DNA from 3 places in the Kocuria sp. APC 4018 genome. Region 1 is predicted to be linked to each of the others. Evidence: riboswitches for the same ligand, from Rfam matches in the RefSeq annotation. Region 1 holds a riboswitch; each other region holds the start of a gene.
The links. A riboswitch is a leader RNA that binds a small molecule or an ion and turns the genes downstream of it on or off. The one in region 1 is predicted to bind thiamine pyrophosphate.
Positions count from the first base shown of each region.

Region 2: it holds a riboswitch for thiamine pyrophosphate, as region 1 does, so the genes downstream of both, QL985_RS04345 (ECF transporter S component) here and QL985_RS05325 (bifunctional hydroxymethylpyrimidine kinase/phosphomethylpyrimidine kinase) in region 1, are expected to answer to the same signal.
Region 3: it holds a riboswitch for thiamine pyrophosphate, as region 1 does, so the genes downstream of both, QL985_RS11255 (3-oxoacyl-ACP reductase) here and QL985_RS05325 (bifunctional hydroxymethylpyrimidine kinase/phosphomethylpyrimidine kinase) in region 1, are expected to answer to the same signal.

Region 1 is NZ_JASDCY010000019.1:6,453-9,717, reverse strand. Features, by position in the region: gene QL985_RS05330 (Rne/Rng family ribonuclease) at 1-1,368, shown strand, start outside; TPP riboswitch at 1,459-1,552, shown strand; gene QL985_RS05325 (bifunctional hydroxymethylpyrimidine kinase/phosphomethylpyrimidine kinase) at 1,540-3,228, shown strand.
Region 2 is NZ_JASDCY010000014.1:33,532-36,796, reverse strand. Features, by position in the region: gene QL985_RS04350 (ATP-binding cassette domain-containing protein) at 1-1,326, opposite strand, end outside; gene QL985_RS04345 (ECF transporter S component) at 1,323-1,946, opposite strand; TPP riboswitch at 2,003-2,109, opposite strand; gene QL985_RS04340 (DUF4235 domain-containing protein) at 2,277-2,549, opposite strand; gene mnhG (monovalent cation/H(+) antiporter subunit G) at 2,679-3,044, opposite strand; gene QL985_RS04330 (monovalent cation/H+ antiporter complex subunit F) at 3,041-3,265, opposite strand, start outside.
Region 3 is NZ_JASDCY010000080.1:752-4,016, reverse strand. Features, by position in the region: gene nhaA (Na+/H+ antiporter NhaA) at 1-643, opposite strand, end outside; gene QL985_RS11260 (hypothetical protein) at 1,121-1,417, opposite strand; TPP riboswitch at 1,611-1,745, shown strand; gene QL985_RS11255 (3-oxoacyl-ACP reductase) at 1,791-2,555, shown strand; gene QL985_RS11250 (LLM class flavin-dependent oxidoreductase) at 2,557-3,265, shown strand, end outside.

The sequences.
Region 1 (3,265 bases):
GCCGCCGAGGAGATCGTGCGCCAGCTGCGGCTGCGGGACATCGGCGGGATCATCGTGGTGGACTTCATCGACATGGTCCTGGAGTCCAACCGCGACCTCGTGCTGCGCCGGCTCGTGGAGTGCCTGGGCCGTGACCGCACCAAGCACCAGGTGGCGGAGGTGACCTCCCTGGGTCTCGTGCAGATGACGCGCAAGCGCATGGGCACCGGCCTGCTCGAGGTCTTCTCGGAGCCGTGCGAGGAGTGCGCGGGCCGCGGCGTCGTGGTCCACGACCACCCCCTCAAGGGTCGCTCCACGGCCACCGCGCCGGACCACCGCGGCGGCAACCGCAACGAGCGCAAGCGCTCGCGGCAGAAGCAGAACCAGCCGCAGGACAAATCCCGGTCGAACAACCGGGGTGGCGCGGACGACCAGCAGCAGGCCCGGGACGAGGCCGCCCGCACGGCGTTCGCGAACATCGCGGCCGCCTCCTCCCATGAGGACGATGACGCGCAGGGCGGCTCCCGCGGCGGAGCCGAGCACAAGGACTCGACCGCCCAGCACACGGAGCACGGGAACCGGGGTCCGGAGCAGGCGTCCGAGCACGGTGCGGCGGACTCCGAGAGCGGGCGGCGTCGGAAGAAGCGTCGCGGCAAGCGCAGCCGCGGTCGTGGGAACCAGGGCGAGGACACCGCCACCGAGAACGGTGGGAACGGTGCCTCCGAGCCCCGCGGCGAGCACGCCGCGGGTGACGCCGGGTCCAGCCTGACGATCCACGGTGAGGTCATCGAGCTCCCGCAGGGGCAGAAGGACGAGCGCGCGGAGCAGGAGGCGCTCACCCTGGACTCGCTCTCCGCAGCCTTCTCGGCCGAGGACTCCGGTGAGGACGCGTCGCAGGACCGCACCGGGTCCGGTCGCGGCTCCGGACGGCGGGGCGGCGAGGGCTCGAAGGGCCGCGGGGGACGCTCCGCGGGCCAGCGCGGCCGGGGTCGCGGCAACGGCGCCGCGTCGTCCGACGCCGAGCAGACCCGGTCCGAGCAGCCCGAGGGCTCCGCGCCGGAGCGGGACGCCCAGAAGCAGTCGCCGTCCGAGGGCGGGGCTGGACAGCCGGACCCGTCCCGGCGCGCCACGACGGCACAGCCCGCCGCGTCCACCACGGACACCGCTCCTGCCAGGCGCCGCCGCGGTTCCCGCCGCGCCGTGGCTCCCACGGCCGCACCGGGTGCCGGGAGCGTGGAGACCCGTGAGTACCACGCCGCCGAGCGCTCGGCCACGCGGTTCACCGCCGCGGCCGCGCCCGTGGGCTCGGCCTCCTCGGACGGCCAGCCCACCATCGTGGGTGTGGGCGTGAGCGCCCGGGACATCACGATGACCCCCAAGGGGGACTGACGCCCCGCGCGGCCCTCCCGGGAGGACCGCGGGGGCCACCCACCACAGGAGCGCTCGGACTCGTCCGGGCGCTCCTGTGGCATGATCGGGACCACGTGCACGGGGTGCCGTACGGCGGCTGAGAACACACCCGTAGAACCTGATCTAGCTCGTACTAGCGAAGGGAATGTCGTGAACCCCACGCCTTCTGTCCCCGCCCCCCGCGTCCTCTCGATCGCCGGCACCGACCCCACGGGTGGTGCCGGGCACGCCGCGGACCTGAAGTCCATCGCCGCCATGGGCGGCTTCGGGCTGAGCGTGGTCACTGCGGTGGTCGCGCAGAACACGCAGGGCGTGGTGGCGGTCCACACCCCACCCGTGTCCGTGCTGCAGGCGCAGCTGGACGCCGTCGCGCAGGACGTGGAGCTGGATGCCGTGAAGGTCGGGATGCTCGGCTCGGTGGACGTCATCGAGACGGTGGGGGCGTGGCTCGCGGCCCACCGTGCGCCCGTGGTCGTGATCGACCCCGTCATGGTGGCCACCGCCGGGGGGCGTCTGCTCGCATCCGACGCCGAGGACGCGCTGCGCGGCATCCTGCACCACGCGGACCTGATCACCCCCAACCTGCCCGAGCTCGCCGTGCTCGCGGAGCGGCCCGTGGTCACCACGTGGGACGAGGCGCTCGAGCAGGGCCGGGCCGTGGCGGAGACCTTCGGCACGCGCGTGCTGGTCAAGGGCGGGCACCTGAGCGGGGAGTCCACCCCGGACGCCCTCGTGGTCCCGGGCCGGGCCGAGCCCGTGGCCCAGTACTCGGGGACGAGAGTGGCCACGCGCAACACACACGGGACCGGGTGCTCGCTGTCGTCTGCGGTGGCCACGGTCGTGGCGCGCACGGGGGACTGGGCACAGGGGATCGACACCGCCCGCCGCTGGCTGCGCGGTGCGCTGCGCGCGGCGGACTTCCTGCACGTGGGCCACGGCAACGGCCCGGTCCACCACTTCCACCACGTCCAGGACCTCGTCACGGACCCCGCCTTCGTGGCGGCGGCGTGCGGGGAGGACGACGACGCCGCTCCCGCAGCCTCCCCGGGGCACGGCGCCGCTCCCGCTGTCACCCCGGCACACGGTGCTGCGGTGGCCGGACACACAGCGCAGGCCGCGGCGGGGGACGTGTCCGCGCCTGGTGACGCGGCGGCGTCGTGCGGGGGCACCGAGGATCCCGGCACACGCTTCACCGACGAGCTCTGGGAGGCGAGCGCGCCGATCCGCGAGCAGATCGCGGTCCTGCCCTTCGTGGTGGGGCTGGGGGACGGCACGCTGGAGCGGGACGAGTTCGAGCGCTACCTGGACCAGGACATGCAGTACCTGGACGCCTACTCGCGGGCCCTCGCGCTGCTCGCGGCGGCGGCTCCCGAGGAGGGCACCCGGGGGTTCTTCGCCACGGCGTCGGCCGCCGTGGTCACGGGGGAGTCCGCACTGCACCGCGCGCGGCTGGACGGGCGCGCCCCGCAACAGCCCTCCGGGACCACGAGCGCGTACGCGGACTTCCTGCTCGCCCGCACGGGGCAGGACGGGTTCGCGGTGGGTGCCGCCGCGGTCCTGCCGTGCTACTGGCTCTACGCGCACGTGGGGGCGGAGCTCACGGAGCGGGCGCGCCGCACGGGGCTGCAGGGGCACCCGTTCGCGGACTGGCTCGAGACCTACGACGACCCGCAGTTCCACGCCGCCACGGAGGTGGCCTGTGCCGCCGTGGACCGTGCCGCCGAGCAGGCGGACACTGCCACGCGCGAGGCCATGCGCCGCGCCTTCCTGCGCGCGTGCCACCTGGAGCTCGAGTTCTTCGCGCAGACCTCGGCCGCCACCGCACGCCAGGAGGGCTGATCCCGCACGGCGGAGAGCCCGCGAGTGGCGTGACTTC
Region 2 (3,265 bases), on a different contig from region 1:
CAGCAGGTCCTCCACCCGGGCGGCGTCGTGCTCCGGCAGCTCGTCCTTCGAGGCTCCGGCGCGGCGCAGCAGCTGACGCGGTCCGAACTCGAGCTCGGCGCGCACGGTGGGACGCAGGAACTGGTGCTCGGGGTGCTGGAAGACCGTGCCCACGCGCGGGATCAGCTCCCCGCCATCCCACAGCGAGGGGTCCTGCGGCGCGCCGTCCGCGAGCGCCGCGGAGGCCCGCACCGTGCCGCGCACGGGCACGAGCAGACCCGCCAGCGTCAGCGCCAGGGTGGACTTGCCCGCCCCGTTCACGCCGGTCACGGCGAGCGCACGGCCCGCGCGGACGTCCAGGCTGATGCCCTCGGCGGCCACGGGCGCGTCCCAGCCGTCCAGGGGGTCCACAGCCGCGTCCGTGCCGCGCCGCCAGGCCTTCCGGGCACGACGCCGCCTGCGGGCGATCTCGCGCCGCGTCGGCTGCACGCGGGAGACGGCGAGGTCCCGGGCGCTCAGCAGCACCTCCCCGGCGTCCGGGCCGCGGGTGTCCGCCGGGGCGGGTGCGCGCGTGGTCGGAACCCAGCCGGGCACCCACGTGCCCTGCTCCTGGAGCAGGTGGCGGGCGTCGTGGAGGGTCTCGCGGGTGGGACCGTCGAAGGCCACCCGGCCGTGCTCGTCCAGCACGATCACCCGGTCCACCACGGGTTCCCACAGGGCCACCCGGTGCTCCACGACCACGAGCGTGATGCCGTCCCGCAACACCGCCTCGGAGACAGCCCGGCACAGCTGCTCCGCGCCCTCCTGGTCCACGCTCGCGGTGGGCTCGTCCAGCAGCAGCAGCCGGGGTCGCATGGCCATGACTCCCGCGAGCGCGAGGCGCTGCTTCTGCCCGCCGGACAGGGCCGTGGTGGAGTGCGCGAGGGGCAGCGTCAGCCCCACCCGCGCGAGCGCCTCGTCCACGCGGGGCCAGATCTGCTCGGGGGGCACCGAGATGTTCTCCAGCCCGAACGCGACGTCGTCCCCCACGCGGGAGAGGATCACCTGGGTCTCGGGGTCCTGGTGCATGAAGCCCACGGCCCCGCGCGCCTCCCGTGGGTCCACGCCGTCCACGCTCAGCCCGCCGGAGCGGGACTGCCCGTCCGGATCCTGTTCCACCCCCGCGAGGGCCTGCAGCAGCGTGGACTTCCCGGCGCCGGACGGCCCCAGCAGCAGCACGCGCTCCCCGGGTTCGAGCACGGCGGTGACGTCACGGAGGCTCGGATCCTGACGGCCGGGATAGTGCCACCCGAACCGCTCCAGCCGCACGGCCGCACCCGTGGGCGCTGACCCCGCCGGTTCCGTCATCGACGGCGCGTGGCGCCGGAGGCCAGGGCCCCCAGCACCCCGGTGGCCTGCAGCGCGCGCACCACGAGCCACATCAGGGCACCGGCGATCACCGCACCGGAGAGGGTGGTGAGCGCGGCGTAGACGACCTTCTGGTCCAGGGCCCACTCATAGTTGTACATGATGTCCTCGCTCGCCCCGAGGAACAGTCCGGAGAGCGCACCGGCCGCGGTGGCCACGGCCAGGCCGAAGCGGCGGTAGCCCGTCAGGAGGAACACGAGCTCCACTCCGAGACCCTGGACGAGACCGGAGATCACCACGGTCCACCCGAAGTGGGTTCCCAGGAAGCCCTCCAGCACCGCCGCGAGCAGCTCGCAGAACAGGGCCGCGCCGGGCTTGCGGATGATGAGCGCGCCCAGGGTGCCCGCCACGAGCCAGCCGCCCGAGATGAGCCCCGCCGAGGGCGGATACGCCACCGCGGCCGTGGAGACCACGGGGTACAGCAGGTTGGACCACATCCAGAAGATCACCGCGCACGCCGCGGCGAGGACCGCCGCCACCACGATGTCCACGACCCGCCAGGACTGCGTGCGGGCGGTACCCCGTGCGGTTCCAGTGGGGGTGCTGCTGAGCTGCGTCATGAGAACTCCTCCTGAAGGTTCCAGGAGGGGAAGAGCCCCCGCGCACCGCGGACGGGCTCTTGAGATGCTCGACTCCCTAGCGCCGGTATGAACCGGATCAGGTTCGAGGGTCTGCGCTCGCGCGCACTCTCAGCGCCTCGGTGGCGCTCCCCTGTCGTTGAGCCACCAGTCTAGACCACCACGGCGGTCGGCCGGGGTGCTCGAGGCGCCCCGGCCGACCGCTGTGGTGCGGGGTGCGGGCCGTGCACCGCACCCCGGTCCCGCGGAGTCCCGCCGTGAGGACGCGCCAAGCGCGTGGCCTCGCCGGCGGGAGTGCCGCGGGAGCAGGACTCAGATCTCGGCCTGCGAGGACTTCGAGGAGTCGTTGTCGTCGGACTGCATCTTGGACACCTGGCGGGCAATGCCCACCTTGATGACCGTGCCCACCACACCGGTGATCATGGCCCAGATGATGATGTCGCGCCAGGCCTCGTCCTCGTCCGGGTTCTTGGCGGGGGGCTCGTTGCCCGTGACCTGCTTCCACGCCACGGTCAGAGCCTTGTTGGCCATGGCCACGCCGCCCAGGGAGGCCACCGTGCCGAAAATGTCCATCGCCTTGTTCATGGGATTCTCCTCAGTTCTCGAAAGTGCCGCCGGCGCGTGGTGGCCGGCGGCGTCGTACTCCCACCCCAGCATACGAACCCGTGAGCCGGGGTGGTGTCACCTGCCCGGGTGGCGCCACCGCGTGTGTCGTCAGTCGGGCCGGTCCTCACCGGCGCGGGCCACCACGTCACGCAGCTCGTCCGCCACGAGGTTCTCCTCGTGCAGGTGCTTGGAACGGTAGGCCGCACGGCCCACCATGTGCGCGGAGACCGGGACCGTGAGCAGCTGGAAGATCCACGCGAGGACCAGCAGGGGGATCATCCGGGGCTCCCCGCTGGCGAGCGCGAGGGCGGTGAGCAGCAGGAGCAGCCCGAAGACCTGGGGCTTGGTGCCCGCATGCATGCGGGAGAGCAGATCGGGGAAGCGCACGAGGCCCACCGCGGCCGCGAGCGACATGAACGTCCCCGCGACCAGGCACACCACTGCCGCGACGTCCGTCACCGTGTGCCAGTTCATGAGCGGTCCAGCCCCACGTTGCGCGCCACCGTGACCGAGCCCAGGAACCCCACGAGGGAGACGATCACGAGCAGCACCAGGTTGTCCGTGTGGCGGTGGTACACCATCTCCACGGCCAGAGCGGCGCCCACGATGGCCAGGAGGACGTCCGTGGCGATCACCCGGTCCAGCAGGGACGGCCCCTTGGCCAGGCGGTAGATGGTGCCCGCGGCCGCGAGCGC
Region 3 (3,265 bases), on a different contig from region 1:
CCAGCAGGTCGTCCACCACCGCGAGCGTGAGCAGGAAGAGGCGGAGCGCGCTGGGCAGGTGCGATCCCACGATCGCGAGCACCGCCACGGCGAACGCAATGTCGGTGGCGGTGGGGATCGCCCAGCCGCCCAGGGTCTCGGGGTTCGTCGCGTTCACCGCGGCGTAGATCAGCGCGGGGACGACGACGCCGCCCACGGCCGCCGCGATCGGCACCGCCGCCTTGCGGAGGTCCCGCAGATCACCCGAGACGAACTCGCGCTTGAGCTCGAGGCCCACGAGGAAGAAGAAGATGGCGAGCAGTCCGTCCGCGGCCCAGGTGCCGAGGCTGAGCTTCAGGTGCCACGGCTCGTAGCCGACCTCGAGGTCACGGAGGGCGAAGTAGCTCTCCACAAAGGGCGAGTTGGCCCAGACGAGGGCGATGACAGCGGCAACCACGAGGAGGATGCCAGCCACGGTCTCGCGGCGCAGGACGTCCTGGAGCCGGGAGAGGACGCCACCCGAGGGGTGGTCGGGCTCGCACGGCGGCTCAGGATGGTTGAAGAAACCGGGCTCCGAGACGAAGCCGGAGGACTCTTCCTGCGCCACGGGCTCCGGGGATCCGGGCTCACGGTGGGCAGGGGTGGACGTGTGGTGCAGGGGCATGGATCACTCCAGTGTCGACGGGCATCACGCTCATTACCGCCGACCAGACTTCCCGGCACACCAGCCAGTAAGGGTAGCAGGGCGCCTTTATGCGGCGCACCCGTGCTTTCCATCATGACCTTGGGTCCCAGCTGCAGAGGCGGGCGCACCCGACTGATACCCCTAGAACCTGCGCCGTTGTCCGGCACCCGATCAGAGGTCGCGAGGCGGAGCATCCGTCGAATCGCGGTTGCCTCTCTTCTTGTCCTCGGCGGACCCCAAGACGTCCTTTCGGGCGAAGAACCAGACCAGACCGCCCGCCAGGAAAATCCCCACAATGATGGCCACCCACATAGCTATATTCATGGCCTCAAGCTATCAACCAGATGATCGGGGACCACGCGTCACCCTTGTTCCAGACGGGGAGGGATCCGCCGGCGGTGCCGCGCGCCAGGAAATGACAAGCGGTCTTTCCTGAAAAGAGCCCTTCGCCAGAAGTCACGACGGCGAGTGGCGGCGCGACCGCACCTCAACGATGCGGGCCGTCATCAGGCTGATTCCCCACAGGAACAGGACCAGCAGCGGTACGAGAGTCATCATGGACGGCTCGTCCACGACCGTCACGCCGCCCACGTTCTCCCAGGTGCACGTGTGGCCCAGTGGCACCCAGCTCCACCCCGGCTCACCGTAGATCGAGCTTCCGTCGCCCAGTTCGCAGGACAGGGATCCGAAGTGCAGGAGTCGCTCGGCCACGAGCCCCGCGATCCAGACGAGCAACGCGGCAAACCACAGCACCCATCCAACGTCCCTTGCCCGTGAAGCGGCTGTTCGGTCTGACATTCACCCGTCTCCGTTCTGGTTGCCGTGCGCCGCGCCCAGCACCGGCCAATCGGTCCCACCACTTTCCTATCAGGGTTCCCTGCGACCCCATCCTTCTCGGTCAATCCGCTCACTTGATCCTCGCCAAACCTCCCTGACTACACTGACCACCAGTGACACGGGGTGCCGCCACCCTTCCCTCCCCGCCCACCGGGCGCACGGAGCGCGAGGACAAGGCGGCTGAGATGACACCCGTCGAACCTGTCCAGTTAGTACTGGCGAAGGGATGTCACGGTCGCACCGCGCAGGTGGCGCACCGCTTTCTTCGCCGTGAGCCACAGGAGTGAGCATGCGGATCGAGAACACCATCGTCCTGGTCACCGGCGGAGCCCGCGGGCTCGGGGAGCACCTCAGCCGGGCGTTCGCGCGGGAGGGCGCGCGCGTCCTCGTGAACTACCACTCCAGCGAGGAGCGGGCCCGTGCGCTGGTCAGCGAACTCGGGGAGGACAGGGCCCTCGCGGTCCAGGCGGACGTGACCGACGCGCAGCAGATGCGGGACATGGTCACCCAGGCCAGGGAGCACTTCGGCGCGCCGATCACGGTGGCCGTGAACAACGCCCTGGTGGACTTCAGCTTCAACGGGGACGCCCGCCCCACCCTGGAGCACCTGACCGCGGACAACCTCACGCAGCAGTTCCAGGGCGCCGTGGTGGGCGCTCTCAACGTGATGCAGGCGGTCACCCCAGGCATGGCGGAGGCCGGCGAGGGCCGCATCATCAACATCGGCACCAACCTCTTCCAGAACCCCGTGGTCCCCTACCACGACTACACCGCCGCGAAGGCCGCCCTGCTCTCCCTCACCCGCACCGCCGCCAAGGACCTGGGCCCGCAGGGCATCACCGTGAACATGATCTCGGGCGGCCTGCTGCGCACCACGGACGCGAGCGCCGCCACCCCGGACGAGGTCTTCGACTACATCGCCGCCGGCACTCCCCTGGGCCGCGTGACCACCCCCGAGGAGTTCGCGGACACCGCCCTGTTCATCGCCTCGGACTGGTCCCGCGGGGTCACCGGCCAGAACCTGGTGGTCGACGGCGGGCTGGTGATGGACTGACATGGCCCGCCGCCTCCACCTCAACGCGTTCCTCTACGGCGCCGGCCACCACCAGGCCGCGTGGCGCGCGCCCAACTCCTCGGTGCACCGCCTCACGAACATCAGCTACTACGAGGAGCTCGCGCAGACCGCCGAGCGCGGCCTGTTCGACGCCGTGTTCTTCGCGGACGGCCACAGCGTGGGCGACGTGTCCGGCGGACCCCACTGGTCCCTGGAACCGCTGACCGCCCTGTCCGCGATGGCGCGCGCCACCGAGCGCATCGGCCTGGTGTGCACAGTGTCCTCCACGTTCTTCACGCCGTTCCACGCGGCCCGGATGCTCGCGTCCCTGGACCACATCTCGGGCGGCCGGGCGGGCTGGAACGTGGTGACCTCCATGTGGGACGACGAGGCCCGCAACCACGGCTATCGGGCCATGCCACCCAAGGACGAGCGCTACGAGCGCGCCCGCGAGTTCGTGGAGGTGGCCCGCGCCCTGTGGGCCAGCTGGGACGAGGACGCCGTCACCGCGGACCCCGAGGGCCAGTGGGCGGACCCCTCCAAGCTGCACCGCCTGGACCACGAGGGCCGCCACTTCCTGGTGGACGGGCCCCTCACGGTCCCGCGCTCCCCGCAGGGCGAGCCGGTGCTGTTCCAGGCCGGTGCGTCCGGTCCCGGCAAGGCCCTGGCCGGGGACTTCGCGGAGGGGATCTACGCCGTGGCCTACGACC